One region of the Streptomyces sp. NPDC014006 genome, then DNA from elsewhere that is predicted to be linked to it. Evidence: predicted binding sites of a transcription regulator. Region 1 holds the regulator's gene; the other holds the start of a gene.
The links. Region 1 encodes HspR, which represses chaperone genes until heat shock. Its sites were predicted from a motif close to TTGAGNNNNNNNNNCTCAA; they were not measured.
Positions count from the first base shown of each region.

Region 2: lon (endopeptidase La) is a predicted target of HspR. The motif match lies at 8,574-8,592, and genes of this name have one in related genera.

Region 1 is NZ_JBICAJ010000003.1:232,798-248,340, forward strand. Features, by position in the region: gene clpB (ATP-dependent chaperone ClpB) at 1-2,169, opposite strand, end outside; gene ACF1GV_RS13265 (pyridoxamine 5'-phosphate oxidase family protein) at 2,320-2,736, shown strand; gene ACF1GV_RS13270 (hypothetical protein) at 2,843-3,178, opposite strand; gene ACF1GV_RS13275 (helix-turn-helix transcriptional regulator) at 3,489-4,469, shown strand; gene ACF1GV_RS13280 (LuxR C-terminal-related transcriptional regulator) at 4,491-5,519, opposite strand; gene ACF1GV_RS13285 (hypothetical protein) at 5,724-6,308, shown strand; gene ACF1GV_RS13290 (sugar ABC transporter substrate-binding protein) at 6,401-7,507, opposite strand; gene ACF1GV_RS13295 (heat shock protein transcriptional repressor HspR) at 7,849-8,295, opposite strand; gene dnaJ (molecular chaperone DnaJ) at 8,301-9,470, opposite strand; gene grpE (nucleotide exchange factor GrpE) at 9,516-10,169, opposite strand; gene dnaK (molecular chaperone DnaK) at 10,169-12,028, opposite strand; gene ACF1GV_RS13315 (MraY family glycosyltransferase) at 12,122-13,267, opposite strand; gene ACF1GV_RS13320 ((Fe-S)-binding protein) at 13,502-15,543, shown strand, end outside.
Region 2 is NZ_JBICAJ010000006.1:197,725-213,267, forward strand. Features, by position in the region: gene ACF1GV_RS21790 (DUF742 domain-containing protein) at 1-7, opposite strand, end outside; gene ACF1GV_RS21795 (roadblock/LC7 domain-containing protein) at 4-510, opposite strand; gene ACF1GV_RS21800 (nitrate- and nitrite sensing domain-containing protein) at 507-3,329, opposite strand; gene ACF1GV_RS21805 (protein phosphatase 2C domain-containing protein) at 3,686-4,477, shown strand; gene ACF1GV_RS21810 (MarR family winged helix-turn-helix transcriptional regulator) at 4,506-4,997, opposite strand; gene ACF1GV_RS21815 (lysozyme) at 5,242-6,063, shown strand; gene lon (endopeptidase La) at 6,137-8,551, opposite strand; gene ACF1GV_RS21825 (GNAT family N-acetyltransferase) at 8,760-9,407, shown strand; gene ACF1GV_RS21830 (rhomboid-like protein) at 9,485-10,306, opposite strand; gene ACF1GV_RS21835 (spermidine synthase) at 10,583-11,260, shown strand; gene ACF1GV_RS21840 (response regulator transcription factor) at 11,385-12,122, shown strand; gene ACF1GV_RS21845 (sensor histidine kinase) at 12,119-13,228, shown strand; gene ACF1GV_RS21850 (multifunctional oxoglutarate decarboxylase/oxoglutarate dehydrogenase thiamine pyrophosphate-binding subunit/dihydrolipoyllysine-residue succinyltransferase subunit) at 13,520-15,543, shown strand, end outside.

The DNA.
Region 1 (15,543 bases):
GTTGGAGGTCAGCACCAGGATGGTGTTGCGGAAGTCGACCGTGCGACCCTGACCGTCCGTCAGGCGCCCGTCGTCCAGCACCTGGAGCAGGACGTCGAAGACCTCCGGGTGTGCCTTCTCCACCTCGTCCAGCAGCACCACGCTGTACGGCCGCCGCCGTACCGCCTCCGTCAGCTGGCCGCCCTCCTCGTAGCCGACGTATCCGGGCGGGGCACCGACCAGCCGGGCGACGCTGTGCTTCTCGCCGTACTCCGACATGTCGATGCGGACCATCGCCCGCTCGTCGTCGAAGAGGAAGTCGGCGAGCGCCTTGGCCAGTTCGGTCTTGCCGACACCGGTCGGGCCGAGGAAGAGGAAGGAACCGGTCGGGCGGTCGGGGTCGGCGATGCCGGCGCGTGAACGCCGTACCGCGTCCGACACCGCGCGCACGGCCTCGCCCTGCCCGATCAGCCGCTTGCCGATCTCGTCCTCCATGCGCAGCAGCTTCTGCGTCTCGCCCTCCAGCAGACGCCCGGCCGGGATGCCGGTCCAGGAGGCGACGACGTCGGCGATGTCGTCGGAGCCGACCTCCTCCTTGACCATCGTGTCCCGGGCCACCTCCTCCTCGGCCTCGGAGGCGGCCTCCAGCTCCTTCTCCAGGGCCGGGATCTCGCCGTACAGCAGCTTGGAGGCGGTGTCGAAGTCACCGTCGCGCTGGGCGCGTTCGGCCTGGCCGCGCAGGTCGTCCAGCTTCTCCTTCAGCTCACCGACCCGGTTGAGGGACTGCTTCTCCTTCTCCCAGCGGGCGGTCAGGCCACGCAGCTCCTCCTCCTTGTCGGCGAGGTCGCGGCGCAGCTTGTCCAGGCGCTCACGGGAGGCCGCGTCGGTCTCCTTGCTCAGCGCCAGCTCCTCCATCTTCAGCCGGTCGACGGCGCGCTGGAGTTCGTCGATCTCGACGGGCGAGGAATCGATCTCCATGCGGAGGCGGGAGGCCGCCTCGTCGACCAGGTCGATGGCCTTGTCGGGCAGGAAGCGGGAGGTGATGTACCGGTCGGACAGGGTGGCCGCGGCCACCAGCGCGCTGTCGGCGATCTGCACCTTGTGGTGCGCCTCGTAGCGGCCTTTCAGACCGCGCAGGATGGCGATGGTGTCCTCGACGCTCGGCTCGGAGACCAGCACCTGCTGGAAGCGGCGCTCCAGCGCGGGATCCTTCTCGATCCGCTCGCGGTACTCGTCGAGCGTGGTCGCGCCGACCATGCGCAGCTCGCCGCGCGCCAGCATCGGCTTGAGCATGTTGCCGGCGTCCATGGCGGAGTCGCCGCCGGCGCCCGCGCCCACGACGGTGTGCAGCTCGTCGATGAAGGTGATGATCTGCCCGTCGGAGTCCTTGATCTCGGCGAGGACGGTCTTCAGCCGCTCCTCGAACTCACCCCGGTACTTCGCACCTGCCACCATCGCGCCCAGGTCGAGCGCGACGAGCCGCTTGTCCTTGAGCGACTCGGGCACGTCGCCCTTCACGATCCGCTGGGCGAGCCCCTCGACGACGGCTGTCTTGCCGACGCCGGGCTCGCCGATGAGGACGGGGTTGTTCTTGGTGCGGCGGCTGAGCACCTGCACCACCCGCCGGATCTCGGTGTCCCGCCCGATGACCGGGTCGAGCTTGCCCTCACGGGCGGCGGCGGTGAAGTCCGTGCCGAACTTCTCCAGCGCCTTGTACGCACCCTCCGGGTCCGCGGTGGTCACGCGACGCCCTCCCCTCGCCTTGCGGAACGCCTCCTGGAGCTTGCCGGCCGTGGCGCCCTGCCGGGTGAGCACCTCGCCGGTCCGGCCGCCCTTGGCGGCGATGCCCATGAGCAGGTGCTCGGTGGACAGGTATTCGTCGCCGAGCTCCTTGGCCCGGGCCTGGGCGTCGGCGATGACGGCGAGCAGCTCGCGGTTGGGCTGCGGCGGCGCGACGGTCGAACCGGTCACGCTGGGCAGGGAGGCGAGCACCTTCTCCGTCTCCGAGCGCACGGCGGCCTGGTCGGCGTCGACGGCGGCCAGCAGATCGACGATGTTCTCGTTCTCCTGCCCCTGGAGCAGCGCGAGGAGCAGGTGAGCAGGGGTGAGGTCCGGATGTCCCTCGGTCACGGCCCGATTGCCGGCGGCGTTGATCGCGTCCCGGCTCCGGTTGGTCAGCTCGGCGTCCACGTTCGCTTCTCTCCTCCTACACGTGCTGGGGTCAGCCGTCTCCCCGTACTGACTCGGTCAACGTACACAAAGTTGAGTCTATTCCACTCAAGGCAGGGAGGGGAGAGCTGACGGCGGCGGTCCGCCACCGCTGCGGGTAGGTTGCGTCCCATGACCGCGTACCCCCAGGACCCGGGCGCACCGGACGAGCCGTATCTCGCCTTCTGGCGGGAACGGCACCTGTGCACCCTGACGACGCTGCGTCCCGACGGCACGCCGCACGTCGTACCCGTCGGAGTGACCTACGACCCCGAGGCGGGACTGGCCCGGGTGATCACCAACAAGGCGAGCGCGAAGGTGGCGCATGTGCGGGCCGCCGGCCCCGCGGGCGGCCCGCGGGTCGCCGTCTGCCAGGTCGCCGGCCGGCGCTGGGCCACGCTGGAGGGCCGCGCCTTCATCCGCACCGAGGCGGAGCGGGTCGCGGAGGCGGAGCGGCGCTATGCGGAGCGCTACGAGCGCGTGCCGTCGCCGAACCCGTCACGGGTGGTGATCGAGATCGAACTGGACCGGGCCATGGGCCGGGGATGAACGGCGCACACGCGCACAAACTGCAGCGGCGTCACCGTGTTCAGGTCACGGTGACGCCGCTGCGGGGGGAAGCACCTGAGCGATCTGTTACGACGGGGGAATCGCGTCAGGCACTGCGGGGGGTGGCCGAGATGGTCCGCACGTCGGAGATGTCCGGCTCCGACAGCCGGTGGTCGCGCTGGTCGAGGTTCACAAAGATCATTCCGTACCGGATGGCACACCGCACAGGCTGCGGCGCCCCCCGAGGCCGCCGCAGACACCGGTACGCCCGCACGTCGCCTTCGTCGTCGCGCGTGACGACGACCGGCTCACCGAACACGGTCACCATCAGCGAATCCCCGTTGTGGGGGATGGCGGTGACCAGGTCGATGAAGTGCCAGCCCGATCGGTACGCGGTGGCCATTTCCCGTCGGAAGGAACGGTCGTCAGGTGGAGTCGCCATCATCTGCCCCCAGCACCGTCTGCCGTAGCCACGGACTCGGAGGACACCGCCACCGCCGGCCACTTACTGTCCGCTCGATCGTCGCCCTTCGTACCGGCGTGGCCACCCAGAGCTCCGAGGGCCACAACGGCGGAGAAGGTGGCGACAAGTATCGAGCGAAGCACTCTTTTCCCCATAGTCGGCTTCGTCCTCACTTGAAGGTCCCCTCTTCCCCCGTCGAGTACGACGATGGCTCATTCAGGCACGTCATGGCCACACAATCGGTGCATCATGTTCCTGCATGTTCAGGACCCTGGGGGGTGGAGATTTGATGTCGAATCGGTCCAAGACGGCACATCCCCATGCGGCGAACGAGCTGTGCGAGGAGGGTAGCCGCCTTTACGCCGGTGCCCTCCGCGAAGGCCGTATCTCCCGCTCGGAGGCGGAACCCGCCCCTTGCCTGATGGAGTTCGCCCTGCTCCACCCCGATCCCGACGACCCGGACTGGCTGCGTCCGGTCCCCCCGGCGCTTGCGCTCGCGCAGCGTTTGCTGCCCATCGAGCGGGAGATCGCGGAGCGCCGGCGGTGGGCAATCGAACTGTCCGATGCTTTTGAGCCGTTCATGGCCCTGAACGGAAACATGGCGTCGGCCACCCATTCCATCACCGTGCTGGAAGGCAGCGACCGGATCAACGCGGCGCTCGACCTGGCCACCGCCCAGTGCCAGGCCGAAATGCTCACGGTGCAGCCCAGCAACCGCTTCACCGAGCGCACCATCCGTCAGGGGCTGGACCGTGACACCGCCCTGGTCGACCGCGGTGTGCGGATCCGGACCCTCTACCAGCACACCGTGCGCTTCAACCTGGAGCAACTGGCCTACGTGGGACAGCTCGCCAACGGCAAGGTGGAGTACCGCACGATCGACGAGCTGGTCGAGCGCCTCATCATCTGCGACGAGTCCGTCGCGTTCATCCCGGCCCGGGACGACCAGCAAGTGGCCCTGGAACTGCGCAACCCGGCACTCGTGCGCTACCTGATCAAGGTCTTCGAGTTCACGTGGAACCGTGCCGTCCCGCTGAGCGCCGGGGCGCCCTACGAGACCGCCCCCGACGGCATCACGGAGATCCAGCACTCCATCGCCAAACTGCTCGTGGAGGGCCACGTCGACGAGGCCATCGCCCGCCGCCTCGGCATGAACGTGCGCACCTGCCGGGCCCATATCGCCAAGCTGGCCGCCGCTCTCGGCAGCGGCAGCCGGGCCCAGCTCGGTTATCTGATAGCCCAGTCCGGAATCCTCAACAAGGAGCAGTGAGGCGGCACAAGCCCGGCCGCCTCATCCGACGGACGGGGACTCCTGGCACGGAAAGGTGAGGTGGGCCGGGGTGTCCAGCCCCACCTGGGCGATCCGGACGCCGAGTTGGGTACGGCTGGCCGCGCCGAGGGTCTCCGAAAGACGGGCGATGTGGGCCCGGCAGGTGCGGACACTGATGCCGAGGCGCTCGGCGATGACCGCGTCCTGGTGCCCCTCCGCGAGCAGCGCCGCGATGGACTGCTCGCGGTGCGAGATGCCCTCGATACCGCTGTCGGGGATGGGCGCGTTCAGCGGGACGCCCAGGCGCCACAGCCGCTCGAAGACCGTGACCAGGTAGGAGATCAGCGCCGGGTGGCGCAGTTCGAGGGCCATCGTGCGCTCGGCGTTCGCCGGGATGAAGGCCACCGTGCGGTCGAAGAGGATCAGCCGGTCCACGACCTCGTCGAGCGTGCGCGCCTCCACGGCGTCGCCCATCAGCTCCAGATACGTCAGCAGCCCCTGCCCGTGCCGCGCCACGTGGTTGTACAGGTCCCGCATGCGCACACCCCGGCCGCGCAGGGCCAGCGCCCGGTGCAGCCCCTCGGACAGCTCGTGCTCACGGCGGATGCCGCCCGGCTGCACGGTCAGCACCTCGGTCGTGCAGGCCTGCGTCGCCTCGTCCATCGCCGCCTGGATCCGCGCGAGGCCGTCGAGCACCCGGATCGCGCTGCCCTCACCCACCCCGGATCCCGCCGCGGGCGTACGGCCGCCGAGGCCGGCGTACCACTCGACGGCGGCCACCGCCGCGCCCACCCGGCGCTGGCTGTCGGCGACCTCGTCGTACACGCCGCGCAGCAGCCGGGTCATGACCTCCTGGGGCGCGGTGGGCACCAGCCAGTCCATGTCGTCCGGATCGGGGTGCAGCAGCGCCAGATCGAGCAGGCACGGCACCTGCTCGGCGTCCCGGCGCGTCACCCGGCCGCGCCGCACCGCCCGGGAGTACACCCGGTCCCCCGCCGCGCACAGTCGGTCGGCACCGTGCGGGTGCTCCTCCGTCCCGTGCCCGGTCATCGCCCACTCCACCCCCGGTTCACGCCTCTTCGCAGCGCAACTATGCGCGGACGGAGCGTGCTGTGCAACACGGCTCGGGCGCGCGTGACCGAGGGAAACCACCGGTTCGCACCGCTATCTCCCGGCCTTTCGCCGCCCTTGGCCGCGCGGCCATGACGGCCGGACCTCTCCCCTTGGGCGAGCTGCGGCCCGACAATGCCGGACATGGTCCGTGCAGGGCGTACGACACCGACGTACCCGCTGATCGCGGTCGTCCGGGCGGCCGCGCTCGTCCTGGCCGCCGCCGTGGGCGCGGCCGGGTGCGAGGCGACCGCCGGCGCGCCGCCGAGTGCCTCCGCCCGCCCCTCGCATCGCGCTCCGGGCGAGCACCGGGACGGGCACCTGGTCTTCACCGTGCTCGCCCTCAGGTGCGGGCTGACCGCCGTGGCCGGCACGCACAGCGAGGCGCAGCCCGACGGGCAGTTCTGCACCGCGCGCCTGCGGGTGCGCAACGCCGACCCCGCCTTCCACACCTACGTCGCCGCGCAGCAGCGGCTGGTGAACGCCGACGGGGCGCTTGCGCGGCCGGACTCCTTCGCGATGGCGGTGCGCCGCCAGCACGAGCGGGTCGAGATCGGCGGGCACGACCTCATCGAGATCGAGGTCTGGTACGACGTCCCGAAGCGGGCGCGGGTGACCGGGCTGCGGGTGACCGGCGACCGGGACCCTGACGGCTACCTCAGCGGTGCGACGGTCCCGCACGCCCCGGACGGCGTGTTCGTGCCCATGACCCCGGCGACGGGGCCGTGACGGACGCCTGCCGCGGCCGGCTTCGTCGTGCCGGCCGATTTGCGACCGCCAATGCGCAACGGCTGACGCGCGGGCGGCTCAGGCGCGGGCGGCTACTTCAGCCCGATCGCGGAGCACGCCGAGGCGTACTTCGCGGTGCAGATCTCCGGCACCTTGTAGATGCCGTCCTTGACGACCGTGCTCTTGATGTTGCTCTTCGTGAGCGCGACCACGCTGACCAGCTGGGCCGGAACGTCCTTCTGCGTGGGGCTGTCGACGGTGTCGCCGGCGAGCGCGTCGAACTGGATGTCCCTGCCCTGCACCTTGGCGACGGCCATCTCCGCGGCGGCCTCCGCCTCGGTCGGGTAGGGCTTGTACACGCTCATGTACTGGTCGCCGGCCACGATCCGCTGCACGGCGTCCAGTTCGGCGTCCTGCCCGGTGATCGGCGGCAGGGTGGAGACACCGGCCGCCTTGAGGGCCTTGATGATGCCGCCGGCCATGGCGTCGTTGGCGGAGTAGACGCCCGCGATCTTCTTGGCGCCGATCGCGGCGATCGCCTCGGCCATGTTGGCCTGTGCGTTCTTCGGGTCCCAGTCCTTGGTGTCGTAGGACTTCGCGATCGTCACCTTGCCGTTGAGCTCGCTGAGCGCGCCCCGCTTGAACTGACCCGCGTTCGGGTCGGTCGGCGAGCCGTTCATCATGACGATCCGGTCGGAGGTGTCGGCGCCCTCACCGAGGGCGCCGAGCAGGGTGCGGCCCTGCACCTCGCCGACCAGTTCGTTGTCGAAGGAGACATACGCGTCGATCGGGCCCTCGGCGAGGCGGTCGTAGGCGATGACGGGGATGCCCGCGTCCTTCGCCTTCTGCACCTCGTCGGCGATCGCGTGCGAGTCGACCGCGTCCAGCAGGATGACGTCGACCTTGTTGTCGATCATCTGCTGCATCTGGGTCGCCTGCCGGGACGCGTTCTGCTCGGCGTTGGCGTACTCGACCTTGCCCTTGTTGCGGGTGAGGGAGGCGACCTTCGCGGCGATGATGGGGTGGTCGAACTTCTCGTACCGGGAGTTCACCTTCTCCGGCAGCAGCAGACCCACGGTGACGTCATCGCCCTTCGTGGGGCTCGCGGTGCCCCCGCCCTCCGTCGAGTTGAGCATGCTGCAGCCGGCAAGCGTGAGGATCATCGTGGACGCGGCCACGGTTACGGCGGTACGACGCATGCGGGGGCTCACTTCGGGTGCGGTACGAAACGCGGGTGCAGCGGCACGACCCACGTGACTGAAAAGCCAACGCGGGAGCGCCACCTTGCGTCAAGACCGGCCACCTAACGAGATGGCAACATCACGCTCCGCTCAGTCCGTGAAGGCGGGGAGAACCCCTGCCCATTCACCGCCAAACACCCCTTACCGACCCTTCACGAGCGGGGGTTCACCTTCACGAAACAGCACAGGTGACCGAACGATATCGGCCATCTGCTCGGGCTCGACCGGGCCGCGCGCGCAGCGCGAAGGGGCCCGGAGGCGATCCGCCTCCGGGCCCCTTCGCGCTGCGCGCGCGGCCGCTAGTCCTTGGCCTTCTTCGGCCGCCACACCACCAGCGCGCTGGTCTGCTGGACCTCCTGGTACGGGACCAGGTCGCGGCGGTAGGAGGCGTGGACGGCGGCCTCGCGCTGCTGCATCGCCGCGGCCGCGCCCTCCAGGGCCGCCTGCAGCTCCGCGACACGGGACTGCAACGCGGCGACCTGGTTCTCCAGCTCGATGATGCGCTTGATGCCGGCCAGGTTGATGCCCTCGTCCTGCGACAACTGCTGCACCTGGCGGAGCAGTTCGATGTCGCGGGCCGAGTAACGCCGCCCGCGGCCCGCGGTGCGGTCCGGGGAGACCAGCCCCAGGCGGTCGTACTGACGCAGCGTCTGCGGGTGGAGGCCGGAGAGCTGGGCCGCCACCGAGATGACGTAGACCGGGGTGTCCTCCGTCAGTTCATACGGATTACGTCGACGGCCGTCCATCCCACTCAAGCTCCCTTCGCGGCCTCGAACAGCTCCGCCCGCGGATCCTGGTCCGCGGTCGCCTCGCGATACGCCTCGAGCGCGTCACGAGCCTTCCCCGACAGGTCCTTGGGAACACTCACCTCCACGGTGACCAGCAGGTCGCCGCGAGTGCCGTCCTTGCGGACCGCGCCCTTGCCGCGGGCGCGCATCGTGCGGCCGTTGGGCGTGCCGGGCGGCAGCTTCAGCGTGACCGGCGGGCCGCCCAGGGTCGGCACCCTGACCTCCCCGCCGAGCGCCGCCTCCGTGAACGTCACCGGCACGGTCACCGTGAGGTTGTCGTCCTTGCGGCCGAACACCGGGTGGGCGTCGACGTGCACGACGACATAGAGGTCGCCGGCCGGTCCGCCGCGCTCGCCCGGCGCGCCCTTGCCGCGCAGCCGGATCCGCTGCCCGTCCGAGACGCCGGCCGGGATGCGGACCTGCATGGTGCGCGAGGACTTCGCCCGGCCGCTGCCGTGGCAGACCTCGCAGGGGTGCTCCGCGATCAGGCCCCGGCCCTTGCAGTCCGGGCAGGGGTCCGTCAGGGAGAAGCCGCCACCGGAGCCGCGCGCCACCTGCCCCGTGCCGACGCAGGTCGGGCACACGCGCGGCGTGCCGTTCTTGTCGCCGGTGCCGGAGCAGGCCTTGCACGGCGCCTGGGAGGACATCCGCAGCGGGACCGTGGCGCCCTCGATGGCCTCCGTGAAGCTGAGCGTGACCTCGGACTCGACGTCCTGGCCGCGCCGGGGCTGGGTCCGCGTCCCCGCGGCACCGCCCCGGTTGAACAGGCCCCCGAAGACGTCACCGATTCCTCCGCCGAAGCTGCCTCCGCTCTGGGCGCCGCCTCCGAAGAGGTCGCCCAGGTCGAAGTTGAAGGAGCCGCCGCCCGCACCCGGCCCCGGCCTGAAGCCGCCGTTGCCGAACAGGGTGCGGGCCTCGTCGTACTCCTTGCGCTTCTTGGGGTCGCCGAGCACGTCGTTCGCCTCGGAGATCTCCTTGAAGCGCTCCTCGGCCTTGGCGTTGCCCTTGTTGGCGTCCGGGTGGAACTCGCGGGCGAGCTTCCGGTACGCCTTCTTGATCTCGGCCTCGGTGGCGTCCTTGGGGACGCCGAGGACCTTGTAGTAGTCCTTCTCGATGAAGTCCTTGGTGCTCATCCCCGACGTACCCCCTTTCCGATGGTCCCCTGGTTGCTTGTGACGTCAGCCCTCGTCCGGGCCACCGCTCTCCTTGTCGTCGGCCGCCTTGTCCTCGGCGCCCTCCGCCTTCGTGCCCTGCGCGCCGGGCTGCGGCTCGGCGACGGCCACCCGCGCGGGGCGGATGGTGCGCTCGCCGATGCGGTACCCCGGCTGCAGGATCGCCACGCAGGTCGTCTCGGTGACGTCCGGCGCGTAGGAGTGCATCAGGGCCTCGTGGATCGTCGGGTCGAAGGGCTCGCCCTCCTTGCCGAACTGCTGCAGGCCCAGCTTCGCCACGACGGTCTCCAGCGACTCGGCGACCGACTTGAAGCCGCCCACCAGCTCGCCGTGCTCCCGCGCGCGCCCGATGTCGTCGAGCACGGGCAGCAGTTCGGTCAGGAGGTTCGCGTTGGCGAGCTCCTTGACCGCGGCGCGGTCCCGCTCGACCCGGCGGCGGTAGTTCTGGAACTCGGCCTGGAGGCGCTGGAGGTCCGCCGTGCGCTCGTCGAGCGCCTTGCGCGCCTGATCAAGCTGGGCGACCAGGCCCGCGTTCTCGTTCCCGTCCCCGGCCGGGGCCGCCGCCTCCTCGGAGGAGGCGGCCTTCAGCTCGGCGTCGTCAGGGGTGGCGCCGGAGGGGACGTCGGGCTTCTCTTCAAAGCCCGGGGTCTCCTCCGTCATTACGCGGCACCGTCCTTGCGCTCGTCGTCCACGATCTCGGCGTCCACGACGTCGTCGTCGGCCTTGGGCTGCTCACCGGCACCGGCAGCACCGCCCGCGGCCTGGGCGCCCTGGGCGTCGGCGTACAGCGCCTGGCCCAGCTTCTGCGAGACGGCCGCGACCTTCTCCGTGGCGGAGCGGATCTCGGCTGTGTTGTCGCCCTCGGCGGACTCGCCCTTGAGCTTCTCCTTCAGCTCGGCGACCGCTTCCTCGACCTCGGTCTTGACCTCGCCGGGGACCTTGTCCTCGTTGTCCTTGAGGAACTTCTCCGTCTGGTAGACCAGCTGCTCGCCCTGGTTGCGGGCCTCGGCGGCCTCGCGGCGCTTGTGGTCCTCCTCCGCGTAGCGCTCGGCCTCCTCACGCATGCGGTCGACCTCGTCCTTCGGCAGCGAGGAGCCGCCGGTGACGGTCATCTTCTGTTCCTTGCCGGTGCCGAGGTCCTTCGCCGTGACGTGCATGATGCCGTTGGCGTCGATGTCGAAGGAGACCTCGATCTGCGGCACCCCGCGCGGCGCGGGCGGGAGACCGGTCAGCTCGAACATGCCGAGCTTCTTGTTGTACGCCGCGATCTCGCGCTCGCCCTGGTAGACCTGGATCTGCACGGACGGCTGGTTGTCCTCGGCCGTCGTGAAGATCTCCGAGCGCTTGGTCGGGATCGTGGTGTTGCGCTCGATCAGCTTGGTCATGATGCCGCCCTTGGTCTCGATACCGAGGGACAGCGGGGTGACGTCCAGCAGCAGGACGTCCTTGACCTCACCCTTGAGCACACCGGCCTGGAGCGAGGCGCCGATGGCGACGACCTCGTCCGGGTTCACACCCTTGTTGGCCTCCTTGCCGCCGGTCAGCTCCTTGACGAGCTCGGCGACGGCGGGCATACGGGTCGAACCACCGACGAGAACGACGTGGTCGATCTCGTTGATGGAGATGCCGGCGTCCTTGATGACGTTGTGGAACGGCGTCTTGCAGCGCTCCAGCAGGTCGGCCGTCAGCTGCTGGAACTGGGCGCGGGTGAGCTTCTCGTCCAGGTGCAGCGGGCCCTCGGCGGACGCCGTGATGTAGGGCAGGTTGATCGAGGTCTCCGTGGAGGAGGACAGCTCGATCTTGGCCTTCTCGGCCGCCTCGCGCAGGCGCTGCAGGGCCATCTTGTCCTTGGCCAGGTCCACGCCGTGGCCCGACTTGAACTGCTGCACCAGGTAGTCGACGACGCGCTGGTCCCAGTCGTCGCCACCGAGGTGGTTGTCACCGTTGGTGGCCTTCACCTCGACGACGCCGTCACCGATCTCCAGGAGGGACACGTCGAAGGTGCCGCCACCGAGGTCGAAGACGAGGATCGTCTGGTCGTCCTTGTCGAGGCCGTACGCCAGCGCGGCGGCGGTCGGCTCGTTGACGATGCGCAGGACGTTCAGACCGGCGATCTCACCGGCCTCCTTCGTCGCCTGACGCTCGGAGTCGTTGAAGTAGGCCGGGACGGTGATGACCGCGTCGGTCACCTTCTCGCCCAGGTAGGCCTCGGCGTCCCGCTTCAGCTTCTGCAGGATGAAGGCGGAGATCTGCTGCGGGTTGAACGGCTTCCCGTCCAGCTCGATCTTCCAGTCGGTGCCCATGTGACGCTTCACCGAACGGATCGTCCGGTCCACGTTGGTGACGGCCTGGCGCTTGGCCACCTCGCCGACCAGCACCTCGCCGTTCTTGGCGAAGGCGACGACGGACGGCGTGGTCCTGGCGCCCTCGGCGTTGGTGATGACGGTGGGCTCGCCGCCCTCGAGGACCGAGACCACCGAGTTCGTCGTGCCCAGGTCGATGCCGACCGCACGTGCCATTGCAATTCCTCCAACTGACTTGAGTGGAACAGGCTCAAGTGTGCATGAGGCTCACGGCTCGGTCAACAGACCTGAGTCACCCGGACTCAACTCTTATCCGTTCCTTACACGCAACGGCGCTCTGACCTGCGACGACGACGGTCGGCGCGGTGGCTGCACCCGGGAAAAAGTCGGTCGCGCACTCGCCGGGACGGACTGCCGGGGCGCCCGCGCCATCGTCTGGGGCCCCTGCCCCGACCCCGGTCCCTGCCCCGGCCCCCGCCGGCGCGGCACCCGGTACACCGGCACCCGCAGCAGCGCGAGAACGACGACCAGCGCACCGCCCGCCACCCACAGCGCGACACTCGGACGGGCCCACCCGGCGTGCACCAGTACTCCCACGAGTACCCCGGCACCCGCGGCCACGCCCAGCAGTACGGCCGTGCCCTGCGCGGTCAGTCCGAGCCGCCGCAGCCGGTGCCCGACATGGTCGGGACCGCCGCGCGCCAGCGGCCGTCCGGCCAGCCGCCGCGAGAGGGCGACGAGGAGGACATCGGCGGCGCCGAGGGCGACAAGCGGCCCGAGGACGGCGGCGGTGCCGGTCAGGTCGTAGCCCGACCGGGTGACCACGGCCGCCGAGGCCAGCAGGAAGCCGGTGAACAGCGAGCCGCAGGAGCCGAGCCCGATGCGGGCGGCCGGCCAGCCGTGCATGAGGAAGCCGGTCAGCGCCGCGGCGAGCACGCTCAGCAGCACCGCGAGCCCGTCCATCACCTCCGCCGCGGCGCACGCCGCCACCCCGAAGGCGGTGAGCACCCCCACGGTCCCGGCCACGCCGTCGGTGTGGTCCAGCGAGCGGAAGGCGAAGGAGGCGAAGGCGATGAAGACGACGCCCAGCATCCCGCCGAGCACGCCCGTCTCGTCGTACGGCACGACACAGGCCGCCGCCACGGCCGTACCCACCAGCAGGAACCGGGTCCTCAGCCGCCACACGTCCGCGGCGAGACCCAGCGCGGCGAGCACGCCGCCCGCGATGAGCAGCCGGTCGTTGCCGTCCCCGAGCGGCGCGAGCCGGGTCCAGTTGCCGGCCGCGGCGACCAGGCAGGTGGCGAGCACCATGGCCGCCCCGCCGAGCAGCGGCACCGGTCGCGCGCGCCGGCGCTGGTCGATGAGCCCCATGCGCAGGGCAGGCGTCCGGAGCGCTCCCGCCAGCAGGGCGGTGAGCAGCAGGGCGGCGGTGGCAGCGGCGATCCCATAGAGCACGGATATAAGTTAGAGGTGAATGTACCAATTTGGTACGAATAACACGTTCAGATTGCGGTCGACTTCCCCGAGGCCCCGCGTTTCTTGTGATCCTTTAAGGCAAGCCTCAGCGACACAGATCACCGAACGGCTGGCTACATTGCATCGGAAGATAGGGGTAGTCTCAGACGAACTGAATAAGTTACCGCTTAGTAATCTCCCTCGATTCACCCCTCGCAGGCCCGAGGAGCCCCCATGCAACTCGCCGCGATCATCGTGTCGCTGGCCCTGACCGTGGTCGGCGTCGCCCTGCTCGCCCGCGCCATCGGCCAGTTCGTCCGCTACTTCAAGCTGGGCCAACCGGTCCCGGCAGGCAGCCGGACCGACAACCCCTACGCGCGCAGCGTGACCCTGGTGCGGGAGTTCCTCGGCCACACGCGCATGAACCGCTGGGGGATCATCGGCATCGCCCACTGGTTCGTGGCCATCGGCTTCCTGACGCTGCCGCCCACGATCATCAACGCCTACGGCCAGCTGTTCCAGGCCGACTGGACGCTGCCGGTCCTCGGCGGCTTCCTGCCGTACGAGATGTACATCGAGTTCATCGGCGCGATGACCACGCTCGGCATCGCGACGCTGATCGTCATCCGTCTGCTCAGCCTGCCCTCCCGGCCCGGCCGCAAGTCCCGCTTCGCCGGCTCGAAGATGGGCCAGGCGTACTTCGTCGAGTACGTCATCCTCATCATCGGCCTCGCGATCTACGTGCTGCGCGCCCTGGAGGGCGCCCTGCACCACGTGGACCACTACGAGGCCGGCTACTTCGCCTCGTACCCGGTGATCCTGGCGCTGAAGGGCCTGAGCGTCTCCACGCTCCAGAACCTGGTCTACCTGTTCGCCATGATCAAGCTGGGCACGACCATGATCTGGATGATCACGGTCAGCCTGAACACCAACATGGGTGTGGCCTGGCACCGCTTCCTGGCGTTCCCGAACATCTGGTTCAAGCGCAACGCCACCGGTGAGACCGCGCTGGGCGCGCTGCAGCCGATGACGAGCGGCGGCAAGCCGATCAACTTCGAGGACCCGGGCGAGGACGACGTCTTCGGCGTCTCCCAGGTCGAGCAGTTCTCCTGGAAGGGCCTGCTGGACTTCTCCACCTGCACCGAGTGCGGCCGCTGCCAGTCGCAGTGCCCCGCCTGGAACACCGGCAAGCCGCTCTCCCCGAAGCTGCTGATCATGTCGCTGCGGGACCACGCCCACGCCAAGGCGCCGTACCTGCTCGCAGGCGGCGGCAAGACGATGGAGGGCGAGGAGAAGGCGTCCGAGGAGCAGCTGAAGGACGTCCCGGCGTCCGCGCTGGCCGAGGCCGAACGCCCGCTCATCGGCACCGCCGAGGAGAACGGCGTCATCGACCCGGACGTGCTGTGGTCCTGCACCACCTGCGGCGCCTGCGTCGAGCAGTGCCCGGTGGACATCGAGCACGTCGACCACATCGTCGACATGCGCCGCTACCAGGTGATGATCGAGTCCGCGTTCCCGTCCGAGGCGGGCACGATGCTCAAGAACCTGGAGAAGAAGGGCAACCCCTGGGGCCTGGCGAAGAAGCAGCGCCTGGAGTGGACCAAGGAGGTCGACTTCGAGGTCCCGGTCGTCGGCAAGGACATCGAGGACCTCACCGAGGTCGAGTACCTGTACTGGGTCGGCTGCGCCGGCGCCCTCGAGGACCGCGCCAAGAAGACCACCAAGGCCTTCGCCGAGCTGCTGCACATGGCGGGCGTGAAGTTCGCGATCATGGGCGGCGACGAGAAGTGCACCGGTGACTCCGCACGCCGCCTGGGCAACGAGCCCCTGTTCCAGGAGCTCGGCATGGAGAACGTGATGGCCCTGAACACGGCGTTCGGCGAGGAGCTGGACGACGAGGGCAAGGTCGTCGCGGAGTCCGCGAAGCCCAAGTCGGCGAAGAAGATCGTCGCCACCTGCCCGCACTGCCTCAACACGCTCGGCAACGAGTACCCGCAGCTCGGCGGCGACTACGAGGTCATCCACCACACCCAGCTGCTCCAGCACCTGGTGGACGAGGGCAAGCTGATCCCGGTGACCCCGGTCGAGGGCATCATCACCTACCACGACCCGTGCTACCTGGGCCGGCACAACAAGATCTACACGCCGCCGCGCGAGATCATCGCCGCCGTCCCGGGCGTCCGCAACGAGGAGATGCACCGCCACAAGGAGCGCGGCTTCTGTTGCGGCGCCGGCGGCGCGCGGATGTGGATGGAGGAACGGATCGGCAAGCGCAT
Region 2 (15,543 bases), on a different contig from region 1:
TGCTCATCGCTCGCTCCCCATCGAGGAGGACTCCAGGGATTTGCGCAGCTCACTGCGGAGTTCGGGGGTCAGGACATGGCCGGCGCGGCCCACGAACAGGGCCATGTGGTACGCCACGACGCTCATGTCGCAGTCCGCGGAGCCGTGCACGCCGAGCAGCGAGCCGTCGCTGATCGACATCACGAACAGGCTGCCTTCCTCCATGGCGACCATCGTGTGCTTCACCGCGCCGCCGTCCATCAGCTTGGCCGCGCCGATGGTGAGGCTGCCGATGCCGGAGACGATGGTGGCGAGGTCGGCGGCGGAGCCGCGGGGGCCGGCGGGCCGGGTGGCCTGCTGGGCCTGCCCGGCCTCGAGGTTGCGGTCCTGGTCGGAGGAGAGCAGCAGCAGACCGTCGGAGGAGACCACGGCGACCGAGACGATGCCGGGGACCTCCTCGACGAGGTTGCTCAACAGCCAGTGCAGGTTGCGGGCTTCACTGCTCAGACCGAAGGTACTGGGCGCGGTCAACTGCTTGCCTCCTCGACTGTGCCCCCCGTGGCGTCTTGTGTGGGTCGGCGCTCCGCGGGCTGCGCCGCGGGTGCCCTGGTCTGGCCCGTCTGCTCGGCGATCTCCGCCTGGGCGTCGCGGTAGCCGGCGGTGGCGCCCTGGCGGAAGCCGCCGAGCCGCCGGCGCAGGGCTTCGGCGTCCACGGACTTGGTGCGGGGGCGCTCCGCCTGGGCGGGGGCGGTGATCTTGGGGGTGCGCTTGGGGAGGCCCTTCGCGGTGTACTCGTCTTCCTCGTCCGCGGTGCGCTGGTGCTCCGCCTCTGCCTCGGCCGCGGCCGGCTGGTCAGCGTCGGCGGCTGCGGCCTCGTGGGTGGGCGCCGGCACCGTGGCGGACTCGGACGCAGGCTCGGGGGCCTCTTCCTCCGCCTTCGGGGACGGGATCAGCAGCTCCATCGTCATCTCGGCCGGGGACTCCGCCGGCGGCGCGGGCTGCGGTACGGCTTCCTCGGCCGGCGCCGGCTCCCCGGCCTGCGCCGGCTGCTCCGCCGTGGGCTGCTCGGGCTCGGGCTCCCGGGCCTCCGCCTCCGCCCGTTCCCGTACCGCCTTCTCCGCGAGGGCGACCAGGCGGTCGCCGTCACTCGAGCGGCTGTGCAGGACGTTGGAGTTGGCCTCGGCGTCTGCGCCCGGGAGGGAGAAGCTCTGGGTGGTGCTCGCGGAGTGCGCGGGCGGGGCGACCGCGGCCGGCGGGGCGGCGGCCAGCAGCGACTGCGGCAGGACGACGACCGCGGCCGTACCGCCCTGCTTCTGCTCGCGCAGCTGCACCCGCACCCCGTGCCGGTGGGCGAGACGGGCGACGACGTAGAGGCCGAGCCCGAGGCCCTCCTCGCCCTCCTGGTCGTACGGCGTGTTCGGGTCGAAGGCGGTGAGGCGGGCGTTGAGCCGCTCCATCCGCTCGCCCGTCATGCCGATGCCCTCGTCCTGGACGGAGAGCATGACCTCGCCGTTCTCCAGCAGCCAGCCGGAGACCTCGACGGGCATGTCGGGCGGGGAGAACGCGGTGGCGTTCTCCATGAGTTCGGCCAGCAGGTGGGAGAGGTCGTCGGCGGCGAATCCGGCCACGTGCGCATGCGGCGGGAGGGCCGCGATACGGACGCGTTCGTAGCGCTCGATCTCGCTGACCGCCGCGCGGACCACGTCGACCAGCGGGACGGGACCCGCGTGCTGCTGGACGTGCTCGGTGCCGGCGAGCACGAGGAGGTTCTCGCTGTGCCGGCGCATGACCGTGGCGAAGTGGTCCAGCTTGAACAGGGTGGCCAGGCGGTCCGGGTCCTGCTCGCGCTCCTCCAGGCCCTCGATGACGGCGAGCTGACGCTCGACCAGGCCGAGCGTGCGCAGGGCGAGGTTGACGAAGGTGGACCCGATGCTGGTGCGCAGCCGGTCGAGCTGGGCCGCGGACTCGGCGAGTTCGGCGCGCAGTTCCTCGCGGGCGTCGGCCATCTTCTGCCGCTGGCCGACCAGGTGCTTGCGGTCGGACTCCAGGGTGCCGACCCGCTCGGCGAGGGTGACGGCGTGCGCGTGCAGGGCGTTGACGGAGCGGACGACCTGGGCGAACTCGTCATTGCGGCCGGTGAACTTCACCGGTTCCTGGGTGACCGGGTCCTCGGCCTCGGCCAGCCGGGCGGAGCCGCGCCGCAGCGCCGACAGCGGGCGGGTCAGGCTGCGGGCCATGGCGGTGGCGATGCCGACGGCGAGCAGGATCAGCGCGCCGAGGATCGCGACACGGATCTCCAGCGCGGTGACGTCGTCGTCGCGCAGCTGCTCCAGCGCCTGGGTGCGGTGCTGGTAGAGCGCGGACTCCGCGCCGCGCATCAGCTCGATCCGCGCGGACAGGGCCGCGTCGAGCTTGCGGGTGCTGGTGTCGAGCTCGTCGTCGTCCAGCGCGGGCTGGTCGGTGAGACGGGCGAGGTACTTCTCGGCGGTGGTGGTCTCCGGTCCGGTGACGGTGGAGTCGTACGACGTCACCGCCTGCCGGGGTGCCGACTCGTGGAAGTCGGCGAGGGCCGCGTCGGAGCGCAGCCGGGCCTGCTGGGCGGCGGCGGTGAGCACGTCGCGCTGCTTGCCCGCGGACGAGGAGGAGCCGGAGCCGGTTCGGGGCAGGCCGGTGACCGGGTCGATGGTGCTCTGCGTGCCGCCGGGGACGTTCAGCGCGGCGAGCAGCAGGCCGCGGGTGGCGGCGGCCTGCTGGACGGCGGAGTCCAGCTCGGCGAGGGCGTAGGCGCCGGAGCCCGCGCGGGGCGGGCTCTGCTGGGCGAGCTGCTCGGTGAGCCGGTGCAGCTCGGTGATCGCGGCCGAGTACGCCTGGTGGGCCTCGAGCGCGCTGCTCTGTCCGGTGAGCGCGGCGCGGCGGACCGCGGCGATGCCGTCGAGGTCGGTGCGCAGGGCGGCGGGCAGGTCGGTGTCCGCGCGCAGTTCCTCGACCTGCCGGTCGACGCGTGCGCTGCGCTGCTCGTCGGGCGCCTTGGACTTGGGCCGGCCGGCGGCGACGTACGAGGTGACGTCGTCGCGTTCGTCGGCGAGGGCGTGGGCGAGGGTCAGCGCCTCCTGGGTCTGCCCCGCGAGGGTGACCAGGTCCTGGGTGTCCTTCAGCTGCCCGGAGGCGGCGATGACGGACGGCGCGCCCGCGCCCGCGATGGCGGCCGCCACCACCGCCACGGCGACGATCAGCCGATTGCGTACGTGGGTGGGGCGGCCCTTGCCTACGGCGGGTGGCTGGGCGCCACCCTCGGGGGCCGACTGCCTGCCTGTGCGCCGAGGCCGCGTCTTCTGCACCGGTGCTCGCATTCCTGTACTCGTATAGCCATGGGACCGGATGACGCCCCGTCAATCGGCGCGCACGTCCGGTACGGTTCCCGACCCTCCCAGTGCCGGTGGGCAGCGGGCGGGCATCACCTGCCCCGCCACCCGAAGGAGTGAACATCGGGAAAGAGTTGGCGGGCAAGTTCCTCTGGCGCGTGCAGTGGCCTTGCGCGGCGGGCCGGTTGGACGTCGGCGGCGCGCTTTGGCAGGATTCGCCGCCACGCCTTGGCGGAGTGAAGCATTCCACCCCAAAACCGACGTCGTGGCCGCGCCGGCACGACGAACCCGCGATGCTTGCCGGCCTTCGCCGAGCATGTGAAGGGCTGGTGCAGACTGGCCGGATGCGTACGGAACTCGTCTCGGAACCCGGCGACCCGCTTCGCCCCAACGAGGACTTCGCCGGCATCGGAGTACCCGCCTCCGGACAGGGCGCGTCACTCGTCGTCCTGGACGGGGTGACGCCGCCCCGGGAGGGCGGGACGGGCTGTCTGCATTCGGTCCCCTGGTACACGGCACGGCTCGGCGGAGCACTGACCGAACTGACCGTTTCGCTCCCGGATGTTCCCCTGGCCGAGGCCCTCGCCCGCGCCATCGCGCGTACCTCCGCCGCACACGCGGGAACCTGTGACCTTTCTCACCCGCGCACCCCGCAGGCAACCGTGGTCCTGGCCCGCTGGTCCGCACGGTCCGTCGAGTACCTGGTGCTGTCCGATTCAGCGCTGCTGGTGCAGTCTCCGCACGGCACGGTCACGGCGGTTCTCGACGACCGGCTGGCCCGGCTGCCGCGCGCCGCGCTGGCCACGGACGAGATGATCGACGCGCACCTGCGCAACAAGGAGGGCGGCTTCTTCACGGCGGCGGCCGACCCCTCGGTGGCGGACCGCGCGGTCACCGGCTCCCTGCCGCGCGAAGAGGTGACCGCGCTGGCCGCGCTGACGGACGGGGCGGCGCGCTGGTCGGAGAAGTTCCGCGAGGGCGACTGGGCGGACTGCCTCGGGCTGATCCAGAAGGAGGGCGCCCAGGCCCTGGTCGCGCGCGTCCGTTCCCTGGAACGCGCGGACGCACACGCGCGCGCCCACCTGGGCGGCAGCAAGACCCACGACGACGCGACGGTGGTCTACGCGGAGCTGTGAGGCACGGGAGCGCCCTGGGGCAGGCCCGTCACTTCTCCATCCCCCGGTTCAACTGGTTCAGCAGCCGGGCCAGTTCCGCCACCTCGCGGCGGTTCCAGTGGGCGAGCTTGCTGACGTAGCGGGCGCGGCGGGCGTCGCGGACGCTGCCGACCCGGCGGTGACCCTCCTCGGTGAGGTGGACCAGCCAGGCGCGGCCGTCGGCCGGGTCCGGTTCGCGGGCCACCAGGCCGAGCTCCTCCAGGGCCCTGAGCTGGCGGGACATGGTGGCCTTGCCGACGCCGATGTAGGCGGCCAGTTCGGTGGCGCGCTGCCGGCCGCACTCGTCCAGCCGGACCAGCAGGCCGTAGGCGGCCGACTCCAGGTCCGGGTGGACCTCGCGGGCCATCTCCCCCTGACTGGCGCGGGCCCGGCGCAGGAAGACCGTCAGCTCGCGTTCCAGCGCCAGGAACTCCTGGTCCACACCACTCGGCGACGTCCCGGGTTCGCCCCGATGCTCCGCGCCGTTCGCGTCCTCGTGCACGTCAGTCCCCTGATCCGGTTTCCCGATCCTGAAAGTTTCCGCCAGGCGCCCGCCATCGCCGCAGCTTGGTCAGTATTTCGCAGGGCTAGACCAACGGCAGCGTTCGGACCCCTTCCCTCCGTACGGTCTACGTGCGTAGCTTCTTTTACCAGGCCCTGACTGCCATGCCCACGCCAGTGGTTATCGGGCCAACCTGTGCAGCACGTCGTCCAGCGTTCCCCACCGACGCCTTCGGAGGCACGTCATGCCCGTGCACAGACCCGGTTTTGCACGCCGCCGCCTGCTCGCCCCCCTCGCGGCAGCCGGCCTCGCGGTCCTCTCCCTCGCCCTGCCCGCGTCCGCCCGAAGTGCCGACGTCCCCGCCCGCGGCTCCGCCTACATGGGCATGGGCGTCCTGGCCCACGACGGCCAAAGCGGCACGCCCAGCACCGGTGACGCCACCCAGACGGAAGGCGTCGACGTCTCCGCCTACCAGGGCAAAGTCGCCTGGTCCACCCTGTGGAGCAGCGGCGTGCAGTGGTCCTACGTCAAGGCCACCGAGGGGACGTACTACACGAACCCCTACTTCGCGCAGCAGTACAACGGCTCGTACAACGTCGGCATGATCCGCGGCTCGTACCACTTCGCGACACCCGACACCACCAGCGGCGCCACCCAGGCCAACTACTTCGTCGACCACGGCGGCGGCTGGTCCCGCGACGGCAAGACCCTTCCCGGCGCCCTCGACATCGAGTGGAACCCCTACGGCGCCGCCTGCTACGGCAAGACGCAGAGCGGGATGGTCACCTGGATCCGCGACTTCCTGAACCAGTACAAGGCCCGTACGGGCCGCGACGCCGTGATCTACACGGCGACCAGCTGGTGGACCCAGTGCACCGGCAACTACGCCGGCTTCGCCACCACCAACCCCCTGTGGATCGCCCGGTACGCCACCGACCCGGGCACACTGCCGGCCGGCTGGGGTTACTACACGATGTGGCAGTACACCTCCTCCGGCCCGACGGTCGGTGACCACGACAAGTTCAACGGGGCCTACGACCGGCTCCAGGCACTCGCCAACGGCTGACATCGCCGCTCGTACGGCGAAGGCCCGGGTCTCCCTCACGGGACCCGGGCCTTCCCTCATCCGGCGGCGTCCGTCACGCCGCCACCGGAACCTCCGGCGTCGCCTCGCTCGTGGCGGGCGCGAGCGCCAGTTCCAGGACCTGGCGCACGTCGGTCACCGCGTGGACGTCGAGCTTGTCCAGCACCTCGGCGGGGACGTCGTCCAGGTCGGGTTCGTTGCGCTTGGGGATGATCACGGTGGTCACCCCGGCGCGGTGGGCGGCGAGCAGCTTCTGCTTCACGCCGCCGATGGGCAGCACCCGGCCGGTCAGCGAGACCTCGCCGGTCATCGCCACGTCGGTGCGGACCAGACGGCCGGAGAGCAGGGACGCCAGGGCAGTCGTCATCGTGACGCCGGCGCTGGGGCCGTCCTTGGGGACCGCTCCGGCCGGGAAGTGGATGTGCACGCCCCGGTCCTTCAGGTCGCCCACCGGCAGCTCCAGTTCCGCGCCGTGGCTGCGCAGGAAGCTCAGCGCGATCTGCGCGGACTCCTTCATCACGTCACCGAGCTGACCGGTGAGGGTCAGTCCGGCCGCGCCGGTCTCCGGGTCGGCCAGGGACGCCTCGACGAAGAGGACGTCACCGCCGGCGCCGGTGACCGCGAGGCCGGTCGCCACGCCGGGGACGGCGGTGCGGCGCTCGGCCGGGTCCTGCGCGGACTCCGGAACGTGGTGCGGGCGGCCGATCAGGTCGCGCAGGTGGTCCGCGGTGACCGTGAAGGGCAGCTCGCGCTCGCCCAGTTCGTGCTGGGCGGCCACCTTGCGCAGCAGACGCGCGATGGAGCGCTCCAGGGTGCGCACACCGGCCTCGCGGGTGTACTCGCCGGCCAGCTTGCGCAGGGCGCCCTCGTCGAGGGTGACCTCCTCCTTGTTCAGGCCGGACCGCTCCAGCTGACGCGGCAGCAGGTGGTCGCGGGCGATGACGACCTTCTCGTCCTCGGTGTAGCCGTCGAGGCGGACGATGTCCATGCGGTCGGCGAGCGCCTCGGGGATGGCCTCCAGGACGTTGGCGGTGGCGAGGAAGACGACGTCCGACAGGTCGAGCTCGACCTCCAGGTAGTGGTCGCGGAAGGTGTGGTTCTGCGCCGGGTCGAGGACTTCGAGCAGGGCCGCCGCGGGGTCGCCGCGGAAGTCGGAGCCGACCTTGTCGATCTCGTCGAGCAGGACGACCGGGTTCATGGAGCCGGCCTCCTTGACGGCCCGCACGATCCGGCCGGGCAGCGCCCCGACGTACGTACGGCGGTGACCGCGGATCTCGGCCTCGTCGCGCACCCCGCCGAGGGCGACGCGGACGAACTTGCGGCCCATGGCGTGGGCGACGGACTCGCCGAGGGAGGTCTTGCCGACGCCGGGCGGGCCGACGAGCGCGAGGACGGCACCGCCGCGCCGCCCGCCGACGACGCCCAGGCCGCGGTCGGCGCGGCGCTTGCGGACGGCCAGGTACTCGGTGATGCGTTCCTTGACGTCGTTCAGCCCGGCGTGCTCGGCGTCCAGGACGGCCTTGGCGCCCTGGATGTCGTAGGCGTCCTCGGTGCGCTCGTTCCACGGCATCTCCAGGACCGTGTCGAGCCAGGTGCGGATCCAGGAGCCCTCGGGCGAGGCGTCGGAGGCGCGCTCCAGCTTGTCGACCTCCTTGAGGGCGGCCTCGCGGACCTTTTCCGGGAGGTCGGCGGCCTCGACGCGGGCGCGGTAGTCGTCGGACTCCTCGCCCTCCTTCTCGCCGTTCAGCTCGCGCAGTTCCTTGCGGACGGCCTCCAGCTGGCGGCGCAGCAGGAACTCGCGCTGCTGCTTGTCGACGCCTTCCTGGACGTCCTTGGCGATGGTCTCGGCGACGTCCTGCTCGGCGAGGTGGTCGCGCAGCTGCTGGGTGGCGAGCTTGAGGCGGGCGACCGGGTCGGCGGTCTCGAGCAGCTCCACCTTCTGCGCGGTGGTGAGGAAGGGTGAGTAGCCGGAGTTGTCGGCGAGGGCGGAGACGTCGTCGATGGCCTGGACGCGGTCGACGACCTGCCAGGCGCCGCGCTTCTTCAGCCAGGTGGTGGCGAGCGCCTTGTACTCCTTGACCAGTTCTTGCACGTGGCCCGGGACGGGGTCCGGCTGTGTCTCGTCGAGCTGTGTGCCCTCGACCCACAGCGCAGCACCCGGGCCTGTGGTCCCGGCACCGATCCGGACGCGGCTGCGGCCGCGGATCAGGGCGCCGGGGTCGCCGTCGGCCAGCCGGCCGACCTGCTCGACGGTGCCGAGGACACCGGTGCTCGCGTAGGTCCCGTCGATGCGTGGCACGAGCAGGACCTTGGGCTTTCCGGCCTCGGAGCCGGCGGCGGCCTGCGCGGCCTCCACCGCGGCGCGCACTTCGGAGTCGCTCAGGTCCAGCGGAACCACCATCCCGGGCAGCACGACCTCGTCGTCGAGCGGCAGCACAGGCAGAGTGAGCGATGCGGACGTCGAAGCCATGATCTCCCTTTCGGCAGTCAAGTTGAGTTGTATCGACTCAATGCTTGGGAGTCGGCAGATGTTCCCAAGCCGGTGTTCGCTGTGAGCGATCAAGGACACGGGCGCCCGGAAAGGTCACGGGAGGGGCTCGCGCACCGACCCGTCACGTAATAGCCTATGTGGGCTAGTGGCTATTACCGCGATCTGGCACGGCGGACGGGAGACCGGAGTGGACACGATCGTGCGGTCCTGGGTGGAGGGGTGGGTCGTGTCGCGGGGCGCGGCGCCGCCGGCGGCACGGGAGTGGGGCTGGACCATCGACGTCGGACGGCCGGACCACGTCAGCAGGCACGTGTTCGGCGGCGTCGGCGAGGCCGTCTCAGAGACGGCCGTACGGAAGGTGGCGGACACGGTGACCGGGGCGGGGGTGCAGTTCAAGGCGTTCCGGGATCCGGCAGAGGTCGGCGGCTGGCTCGGCGACGGCTGGTGGATCGACCCAGAGCCGGGCTGGCTGATGTCCGTCCCGCTGACGGCGTCCGCCCCGGCGCCCGCCGTCCCGGACGGTTACCGGCTGCGCACGTGGACGCGTGGCGGTGTGCTGCGCGCCCTCGTCACCGCGCCGGACGGCTCCTGGGCGGCGAGCGGGCAGATCGCGCCGACCGGCCCGACCGCGGTGGCGGACATGATCGAGGCCTCGCCGGAGCACCGCCGCCGGGGCCTGGGCACCCTCGTGATGCGCACCCTCCAGCGGGGTGCGGCGGACGCGGGCGCGCGAACGGGCGTGCTGGCCGGGACGCCGGACGGGCGGGCACTGTACGAAACACTGGGGTGGCGGACGGTCGCGCCGCTGACGAGCGCTAGGCGGGTGAAGGACTGAGGGGGCGGGGGGGGGGGGGGGGGCCCCCCCCCCCCGGGCGGGGGGGGGGGGGGGGGGGGGGCCCCCCCCGCGCCCCTTCACGCCCGCGACGGCCCGCCGTGCTGCGCGGTGGCCGCCCAGCGGCGCAGGCGGGGCCAGGTGGTGATGCCGATCGTCAGCGCTATCGCGTGACCCCAGCTGGTGAGGGGGTCGTAGGGCGACAGCAGGTCCTGGCCGATGATCAGCGCGACCCAGGCGAGCAGGGGCCAGCGCAGCCAGGGTCTCAGCAGCCCGGCCAGCGCGCCCACGCCCGCGGCGACACCGAAGCTGATGCCGTAGTCGAGGCGGTGCAGCGAGGTGTCCGGCAGGTGTCCGGTGGCGACCGCGAACCCGACCGGCACCTCTGTCGCGAGGGTCGCCAGCACATGCCCGCACAGGAAGACGCCGGCCGTGCGCAGACCGCCGACGCGCCGCTCCAGCGCGGTCAGGACGAGCAGAAAGCCGAGCGCGTACGGCGAGAGCACCCCGCCGGCGATCCACAGCGCACTGCCGACGAGCACCAGCACCGGGTGCCGCGCCAGGTGCGCCACGTCCGTACTGGACCCCTGCTGCAGCGCCTGCACGACGGCGGGGTCGGCGTACGCGGCGACGAGCGAGGTGAAGGCGAGCACGGCGGCGTAGGCGAAGGTGAAGGGGGTCGCCCGGGGAGTGGGCAGCAGCCGCCAGGGGCGTACCGCCCGCAGCCGGCCGCGGGGAGCCGGCGTGGCCTCGACGGCAGCGGCGGACGGCGCGACGGGTGCCTGCGGGCCGCCGCGCCGCGGCTGGCCGGGCATGCCGTCCAGCAGCCGGGTGAGATCCGGCAGATCGGCCGGAAGGGGCGCGTCGGGAGGCGTCCTGTCGACCCTCGCAGTGCGTTCCACGGTGAGGCGCTCCTTCCGTCGCCCCCCACCTTTCGGGTCCCACCCACCCGCTGTCTGTGATCCACGCCACGCGTGACCGGATTCTCAGCAACCTCTCAAGGTTCTTACGCGTCCGCCGCCGATCCCCGTCGCCCCGGCGCGCGTTCCGGCGTACCCGCCCCGGCGTCCCGTGGCCCGCGCCCCGCGTCCCACGAACGGGTGCTCCGGCGCCGTCCGAGCCCGCCGCCTCCCGTAATTCCCGTTCCCGCAAAGCCCCGTTCATGCAGGATGGGGTCCATGTCCACGACGTACGACAGTCCCGAGGTCCTGGACCGCCGCGAGGGTCCCTACGGCGAGGTCGTGCTGCGGCGGCACGGCGAGTTGCTGCAGATCATCGCCAACGGGTGCTTTCTGATGGACACCTCCGACGGCCGCAGCGAACGGCTGCTGGTCGACGCCGCCCTGGAGGCACTCGGCGAACGCCCGGCGCCGCACGTGCTGATCGGCGGGCTGGGCGTCGGCTTCTCGCTGGCCCATGCTGCTGCGAATTCGCGGTGGGGCCGGATCACCGTGGTGGAAAGGGAATCCGCCGTCATCGACTGGCACCGCGGCGGGCCGCTCGGCGGGCTCTCCCACGAGGCGCTGGCCGATCCGCGTACCGAGGTCGTCCACGACGACCTCGTGGACTACGTCAATGAGACATCCGCCACGTTCGACGCCCTGTGCCTGGACATCGACAACGGCCCCGGCTGGACCGTCACGGACGGCAATGACGGACTGTACTCACCGGCCGGACTGGCAAGCTGCGCAAGGACGTTGAGACCCGGCGGGGTGCTCGCGGTGTGGTCGGCCCAGCCGTCACCGGATTTCGAAGAAACCTTGGGGAATGTCGGGTTCCAGCAGGTGCGTACGGAAGAGATCCCCGTTGCCCGAGGCGTTCCCGACGTCGTGCACCTCGGGATCCGCCCTGAATAGCAAAGCCGTGGTGACTCCCCGTACGCTGCTTCCCTGGCGCGGATCATTCAAGCGTCAATCGCAGTCACGCGCAGACCGAGGGATCACCCCACTGATTCCGGAAAGCACACTTCAGGGGCGGGCGATGGAGCAGACACACACCTCCCAGAGCGGCACGACGGCGACCCCCGGCGCGCAGCGGCGGGTCCTGGTCGTCGAGGACGATCCGACGATCGTCGACGCCATCGCGGCCCGCCTGCGCGCCGAGGGATTTCTCGTGCAAACCGCGGGTGACGGCCCGGCGGCCGTCGACACCGCCGAGGCCTGGCAGCCCGATCTGCTGATCCTCGACATCATGCTGCCCGGCTTCGACGGGCTCGAGGTCTGCCGGCGGGTGCAGGCGCAGCGGCCGGTTCCGGTGCTGATGCTCACCGCCCGCGACGACGAGACCGACATGCTGGTCGGGCTGGGCGTCGGGGCCGACGACTACATGACCAAGCCGTTCTCGATGCGGGAGCTGGCCGCCCGCGTGCACGTGCTGCTGCGCCGGGTGGAGCGGGCCGCGCTGGCCGCCGCCACGCCGCGCAGCGGTGTGATGCGCCTGGGCGAGCTGGAGATCGACCACGCGCAGCGCCGGGTCCGGGTGAAGTCGGAGGACGTGCATCTGACGCCCACCGAGTTCGACCTGCTGGTGTGCCTGGCGAACACTCCGCGCGCGGTGCTCTCCCGTGAGCAGCTGCTGGCGGAGGTGTGGGACTGGGCGGACGCCTCGGGCACCCGCACGGTCGACAGCCACATCAAGGCGCTGCGCCGGAAGATCGGTGCCGAGCGGATCCGCACCGTGCACGGTGTGGGCTACGCGCTGGAGACGCCGACGCCATGAGCGACGGGCGGCCGGCCGCACGGCGGCGTCCCGGGGATCCCTGGGGCGGCGTACGCCCGTTCTCGATCAAGACCAAGCTGGGTGTGCTGGTCGTCATCGCGGTGCTGATCACCACGGGACTGATGATGATCGCCATGCGCACCCGGACGGAGCTGCGCTTCATCACGGTCTTCTCCATGATCGCCACGCTGCTGATCACGCAGTTCGTGGCGCATTCGCTGACCGCGCCGCTGGACGAGATGAACACCGTGGCCCGGTCGATCTCGCAGGGCGACTACACCAGCCGGGTGCGGGAGAGCCGTCGTGACGAGCTGGGCGACCTCGCCCAGACGATCAATGTGATGGCGGACGAGCTGGAGGCGCAGGACCGCCAGCGCAAGGAGCTGGTGGCGAACGTCTCGCACGAGCTGCGCACGCCCATCGCGGGTCTGCGGGCGGTGCTGGAGAACATCGTGGACGGCGTCACCGAGGCCGATCCCGAGACCATGCGCACGGCGCTGAAGCAGACCGAGCGGCTGGGCCGGCTGGTGGAGACGCTGCTGGACCTGTCCCGGCTGGACAACGGCGTCGTACCGCTGAAGAAACGTCGCTTCGAGGTGTGGCCGTATCTGTCCGGCGTGCTGAAGGAGGCCAACATGGTCGCCTCGGCGCGCGCGGGCATCGCCTCCGGCTCCGGCAGCCACACCCGCGCCGACGTCCATCTGCACCTGGACGTCTTCCCGAGCGACCTGACCGCGCACGCCGACCCGGAGCGCATCCACCAGGTCGTCGCCAACCTCATCGACAACGCGGTTAAGCACAGCCCGCCGCACGGCCGGGTCACGGTCAAGGCGCGGAGCGGGAAGGCACCCGGCTCACTGGAGCTGGAGGTCCTGGACGAGGGGCCCGGCATTCCCGAGTCGGAGTGGCACCGCGTCTTCGAGCGGTTCAACCGGGGTGTGGTCGCGCGGCCGCACGGTCCCGGCAGCGACGGCGGCACCGGGCTCGGCCTGGCGATCGCGCGCTGGGCCGTGGACCTGCACGGGGGCCGCATCGGCGTGGCCGAATCCGAGCGAGGTTGCCGGATCCTTGTCACTCTTCCAGGAGAGCCGACCGTCCAAAGTTGACGTAGGGTTCGAAACGGAGCCTCAAGATCCACGAGCGTTCGCGCCGACGGACACGTGTGATCAGGCACACGTCCGCACGCCCCGCGTGCAGGGCCCTCGTCGCCGTACCCCGGCGCGCCTCTTTCACACCGGAACCACGCTTGTTTCCCGCCATTTCAAGCGCCGAAACACGGGCTGAGATGTGACTTACGCGACGATGAACGGGCCCGACCTGACCTTCACCCTCAGGGAGGCGTAGCCTTTATTCCCGCTGTCCATCACCTTGTGAAGCGGAAGAGGGCGGTTGCCGCCGTGTCGCCACAGTCCCCCAGTAACGCATCGAGCGCACCTACGACCGACGCCGACCAAGCGGGAAAGAACCCCGCTGCCGCGTTCGGTCCCAATGAGTGGCTCGTCGATGAGATCTATCAGCAGTACCTCCAGGACCCGAATTCGGTAGACCGTGCCTGGTGGGACTTCTTCGCCGACTACAAGCCGGGGGCGGCAGGAGCCCCGGTTGCGTCGGGTAGCGCGGCCGCGGGGGCCGCGCAGACCCCCACCCAGGCGCCCGCCCCGGCCCCCCGGGCCGCCGCGCCGGCCGCTCCGGCTCCCGCGGCTGCGAAGCCCGCGGCCGCCGCTCCGGCTCCGGCCCCCGCTCCCGCCCCCGCGGCGAAGCCCGCCCCCGCCCAGGCTCAGCCGGCGCGTCCCGCACAGGCGCCCGCTCAGCCCCAGGCGAAGGCGGAGCCCGCCAAGGAGGCCCCCGCGGGCCCGGAGCTCGTGACGCTGCGCGGTCCGTCCGCCGCGGTCGCGAAGAACATGGACGCCTCGCTGGAGATGCCGACCGCCACCTCGGTGCGCGCGGTCCCGGTGAAGCTGCTGTTCGACAACCGCATCGTCATCAACAACCACCTCAAGCGTGCCCGCGGCGGGAAGATCTCCTTCACGCACCTCATCGGGTACGCGATGGTGCAGGCCGTCAAGGCCATGCCGGCGATGAACTGGTCGTACCAGCTCAAGGACGGCAAGCCCACCCTGGTCAAGCCGGAGCACGTCAACCTCGGTCTCGCCATCGACCTGGTCAAGCCCAACGGCGACCGCCAGCTCGTCGTCGCGGCGATCAAGAAGGCCGAGACGCTGAACTTCTTCGAGTTCTGGCAGGCCTACGAGGACATCGTCCGCCGCGCCCGTGACGGCAAGCTGACGATGGACGACTTCACCGGTGTCACGGTCTCCCTGACCAACCCCGGCGGCCTCGGCACCGTCCACTCCGTGCCGCGGCTGATGCCCGGCCAGTCGGTGATCATGGGCGTCGGCTCCATGGACTACCCGGCGGAGTTCCAGGGCACCAGCCAGGACACCCTGAACAAGCTCGGCATCTCGAAGGTCATGACGCTCACGTCGACCTACGACCACCGGGTCATCCAGGGCGCCGCCTCCGGCGAGTTCCTGCGGATCGTCGCGAACCTGCTGCTCGGCGAGAACGGCTTCTACGACGACATCTTCGAGGCGCTGCGCATCCCCTACGAGCCGGTCCGCTGGCTCAAGGACATCGACGCCAGCCACGACGACGACGTCACCAAGGCCGCCCGTGTCTTCGAGCTGATCCACTCCTACCGGGTCCGCGGCCACGTCATGGCCGACACCGACCCGCTGGAGTACAAGCAGCGCAAGCACCCCGACCTGGACATCGTCGAGCACGGCCTCACCCTGTGGGACCTGGAGCGCGAGTTCGCCGTCGGCGGCTTCGCCGGCAAGTCGATGATGAAGCTGCGCGACATCCTCGGCGTGCTGCGCGACTCGTACTGCCGCACCACCGGCATCGAGTTCATGCACATCCAGGACCCCAAGCAGCGCAAGTGGATCCAGGACCGCGTGGAGCGCCCGCACTCCAGGATGGAGCGCGAGGAGCAGCTGCGGATCCTGCGCCGCCTGAACGCCGCCGAGGCCTTCGAGACGTTCCTGCAGACGAAGTACGTCGGCCAGAAGCGCTTCTCCCTGGAGGGCGGCGAGTCCGTCATCCCGCTGCTGGACGCGGTCATCGACTCCGCGGCCGAGTCGCGCCTGGACGAGGTCGTCATCGGCATGGCTCACCGCGGCCGCCTGAACGTGCTGGCCAACATCGTCGGCAAGTCGTACGCGCAGATCTTCCGCGAGTTCGAGGGCAACCTCGACCCGAAGTCGATGCACGGCTCCGGCGACGTGAAGTACCACCTGGGCGCCGACGGCACCTTCACCGGCCTGGACGGCGAGCAGATCAAGGTCTCCCTGGTCGCGAACCCCTCCCACCTGGAGGCCGTCGACCCGGTCCTGGAGGGCGTCGCCCGCGCCAAGCAGGA